2 regions of the Pantoea sp. Lij88 genome follow, and region 1 is predicted to be linked to the other one. Evidence: predicted binding sites of a transcription regulator. Region 1 holds the regulator's gene; the other holds the start of a gene.
What was found. The regulator CRP, encoded in region 1, controls carbon source genes, mostly activating them, when cyclic AMP is high. The targets are predictions, from matches to a motif close to ATGTGANNNNNNTCACAT.
Positions count from the first base shown of each region.

Region 2: the regulator CRP is predicted to act here: its motif matches at 1,417-1,434, upstream of deoC (deoxyribose-phosphate aldolase).

Region 1 covers NZ_CP118269.1:419,330-421,532, reverse strand. The annotation lists gene PU624_RS05780 (OsmC family protein) at 148-552, opposite strand; gene crp (cAMP-activated global transcriptional regulator CRP) at 856-1,488, shown strand; gene PU624_RS05770 (YccS/YhfK family putative transporter) at 1,546-2,203, shown strand, end outside.
Region 2 covers NZ_CP118269.1:701,472-703,674, reverse strand. The annotation lists gene deoA (thymidine phosphorylase) at 1-382, opposite strand, end outside; gene deoC (deoxyribose-phosphate aldolase) at 446-1,225, opposite strand; gene PU624_RS07215 (TatD family hydrolase) at 1,467-2,203, opposite strand, start outside.

The DNA of each region.
Region 1 (2,203 bases):
CGTAATCGCGCGGGCCGAGCATGCCATGGATGGCGGTTTTTGTGTCTTTCCGATCTGACCCGGTTCTCTGCGCAGGCACAGTCTTAAAGCAACCTGCATCAGACACTAGAAGTGAAGTTAACAGGTCTGCGATGATCCCTGCGGCCATTACAGCTCAACCACTTCATAGCTATGCGTCATCGTCACACCTTTACCCAGCATGATGGCCACCGAGCAATATTTTTCAGCAGAAAGATCCACGGCGCGTGAGACCGCTTTATCCTGGAGCGCTTTACCACTCACGATAAAATGCAGGTTGATGTGCGTAAAGATTCGCGGCGCCTCTTCACGACGTTCTGAGGTCAGTTTTACTTCACAATCAGCCACATCATTGCGGCCTTTTTGCAGAATTGAAACCACATCAATCGCGCTGCATCCACCGGCCGCCATCAGCACCATCTCCATTGGGCTGGGCGCTTTATCACCCGAATTGCCATCCATCAGTATCTGGTGGCCGGATGAGGATTCTCCGAGGAATGTCAGCCCTTCTACCCATTTCACTCTTGCCTGCATGATTTTTGCTCCGGAATACGCTGTTTTGTCGCCAGAGTACGCTTTCGCCTGGTAAACAGCAATCCAGAGAAATCCGCCTGTAGCTGAAGCGAGACAACAGAAGACAGTCGGCAAAAGCTGTGCTACAAACAGTGCTGAAAATATTTTTCGTCACCCGATGACGAAGCCGGGAAGGATGATGCGCACTGCGCCTGATGCGGCCCGAATGATTTCCTGAAATGGAAACGCTTGAAGCTTTCACCGCCTGACAGGGAAAACTGCCCCCTGTATTTTGGGCACGATTACAACAGAGGATAATAGCGAATGGTTCTCGGCAAACCGCAAACAGACCCTACACTCGAATGGTTCCTGTCCCATTGCCATATTCACAAGTATCCATCCAAAAGTACGCTGATTCACCAAGGTGAAAAAGCTGAAACGCTTTACTACATCGTGAAAGGTTCCGTCGCGGTTCTGATTAAAGATGAAGAAGGCAAAGAGATGATTCTTTCCTACCTGAATCAGGGCGATTTCATTGGTGAGCTTGGCCTCTTCGAAGAAGGCCAGGAGCGCAGCGCCTGGGTACGTGCGAAAAGCGCGTGCGAAGTGGCGGAGATTTCTTACAAGAAATTCCGTCAGCTGATCCAGGTTAACCCCGACATCCTGATGCGACTCTCATCGCAGATGGCGCGTCGCCTGCAGGTCACGTCTGAAAAAGTGGGTAACCTCGCTTTCCTCGACGTCACCGGGCGCATTGCACAGACCCTGCTCAACCTGGCGAAACAGCCAGATGCCATGACGCATCCCGACGGCATGCAAATTAAAATCACTCGTCAGGAAATTGGCCAGATTGTTGGTTGTTCACGCGAAACCGTGGGCCGTATTTTGAAGATGCTGGAAGATCAGAACCTGATCTCCGCACACGGCAAAACCATCGTCGTTTACGGCACCCGTTAATTCCTGTCACCCACGGCGTGATGGCAACATCACGCCGTTATTGTTTGTGTTGGGCCGATGTGGCGTCGAATCATTTACCATCCTGAAGTTAACTACGCCTTGCGGCAAACGCTGGTGCTCTGTCTGCCGGTGGCGCTGGGCTGGCTGGCTGGCGACCTGCAAAAAGGTCTGCTGTTCTCCTTAGTGCCCGCCTGCTGCAACATCGCCGGTCTGGATACCCCGCATAAACGCTTCTTCAAACGTCTCATTGTTGGCGGCAGCCTGTTTGCCCTCGGCAGCTTTCTCATTCAGTGGCTCACCCTGCATGCTATCCCACTGCCGCTGATCCTCTTCGCCATGCCCCTGCTGCTCGGCGTCACCGGTGAAATCAGTCCGCTGCATGGCCGCCTGCTGCCCGGCACCCTTATCGCCGCTATCTTTACCCTCAGCCTGATTGGCCGCATGCCCATCTATGTCACCCCGCTGCTCTATATCGGCGGCACGCTCTGGTATGGGGTGTTTAACTGGTTCTGGTTCTGGCTGTGGAAAGAGCAGCCGATGCGCGAGAGCCTCAGCCTCATCTACCGCGAGCTGGCTAACTACTGCGACGCTAAATATACCCTGCTGACTCAGCTCACCGATCCGGAAAAGGCCCTGCCGCCGCTGCTGGCGCGTCAGCAGAAAGTGGTCGATCTGATCAACACCTGTTATCAGCAGATGCACATGCTGTCGGCCA
Region 2 (2,203 bases), 280 kb from region 1:
CCAGTTTATCCAGCGTTCCGCCGGTGTGACCCAGACCACGACCGGAGATCATCGGCACATATCCGCCACAGGCGGCGACCATCGGTCCTAACATCAGCGACGTTACATCGCCGACGCCGCCGGTCGAGTGCTTATCCACTACCGGCCCGTTAAGGCCGAGTGACTTCCAGTTAAGCACCGTACCGGAATCACGCATCGCCATAGTCAGCGCGACCCGCTCTGGCAGCGACATATCGTGAAAATAGATGGTCATCGCCAGCGCGGCGATCTGACCTTCCGAGACGGTGTTATCACGCACGCCATTGATGAAGAAGCGAATCTCCTCTTCCGTCAGCGCATGACCGTCACGTTTTTTGCGAATAATTTCTTGTGGCAGGAACAAGGTAGCCCCCTGGTTCAGGGAAAACAGGATGGGGATCAGGCGGTCATTGACCGCCTGAAGGGATCAGTAACCCGCTTTGCTGGTGTCGCTGTCATGACCCAGGGTGTTAAGCAGGCTCGCCAGCAGGCTGGAGGCACCGAAACGGAAATGGCGCGCATCGGCCCAGTCGGCACCCAGCGTCTCTTCCGCCATTTGCAGATAGATCGCAGCATCTTCCGCAGTGCGTACGCCACCCGCAGGTTTAAAGCCGACTTCCTTGCTGACGCCTTTATCACGGATCACGTTCATCATGATCTGCGCGACTTCTGGCGTGGCGTTAACCGGCACTTTACCGGTAGAGGTTTTGATGAAGTCGGCACCGGCATCGATGGCAATTTCAGAGGCCTGACGGATCAGCGCTTCCTGCTTCAGCTCACCGGTTTCGATGATCACTTTCAGCAGCACGTCCGCTTCTGCACAGGCAGTTTTACAGGCTTTCACCAGATCGAAACCGACCTGGCTGTTGCCGGCGATCAGCGCGCGGTACGGGAACACCACGTCCACTTCATCGGCACCGTAGGCGATAGCCGCGCGGGTTTCGGCCAGCGCAATGTCGATGTCGTCATTGCCATGCGGGAAGTTGGTCACCGTAGCGATGCGGATCTCCGGAGTACCCTGCTCGCGCAGCGTTTTACGCGCGATCGGAATAAAACGCGGATAAATACAGATTGCCGCGGTGTTGCCTGCCGGGGATTTAGCCTGATGACACAGGGCGATCACCTTTGCATCGGTGTCGTCGTCATTCAGGGTGGTCAAATCCATCAGTTTCAGGGCGCGCAGGGCAAGGTGTTTGATATCGGTCATGAGGCTCTCCAAAGGATTGGGGTGCAACCCACCGGCTTGCCGGCGGAATGTTATAATAATAACACTCTGAAGCGGCCTGATATGTGCCAGTAGTCACATAGGAATAAGAAAATGATGCAATCGCGTCACATAAATAGTGACTGAACTCTCAGGTTACATGCAATCATGGCGATTATACGCCAGCCGGTGCAATGTTACTATTATCACATTTTAGTGCAAGGGGTGCAGAACAGGAGACCGGTCAGCTGCGTAGCGCCGGGAAAGCGGGATCGAGCTGAAACAGCTGCTGACTGTTGTGCCAAAGCGCATCGGCAATCTCTTCAGGTGACTCTTCCCGCAGGCTGCAGAGCACCTCCCAGACCTGACGCGCCCGTTCCGGACGGTTTGGCTGGCCCTGAAAACCCTGCAGCGGCATATCGGGTGCATCGGTTTCCAGCAGCAGCGATGAGAGCGGCAGCTGCGCGACGGTCTGACGGGTTTTGCTGGCGCGTTCATAGGTAATGGTCCCGCCGACGCCAATTGCATAACCCAGCTTAATAAAGGCCTGCGCCTGTTGCAGGCTGCCAGCGAAACCGTGCACCACGCCACGGCGCGGCAGATCGTGACGACGCAGAATCTGCGCCAGCTTGTCATGGGTCCGGCGCGAATGCAGGATCACCGGCAGTGCATAACGCTTTGCCAGCTTAAGCTGCGCCTCAAGAAAGCGCTGCTGCTTATCAAACTGCGGATCGTCTCGATAGAGATCCAGCCCGATCTCACCGATCGCCACCAGCTTACGGGGCCGCTGTTGCAGTATGGTTTCCAGCTGGTCGAGATGGGCGTCCTGATGATTTTCGATGACGATGGGATGCAGGCCCAGCGCGGCATAGAGCGGCGGATGCGCCACGGCCAGCGCGCAGACCCGCTCAAAGCGGCTGGCATCGACAGCCGGAACGATAATCTTTTCCACGCCCGCTTCCGCAGCGCGCGCCAGGCTGG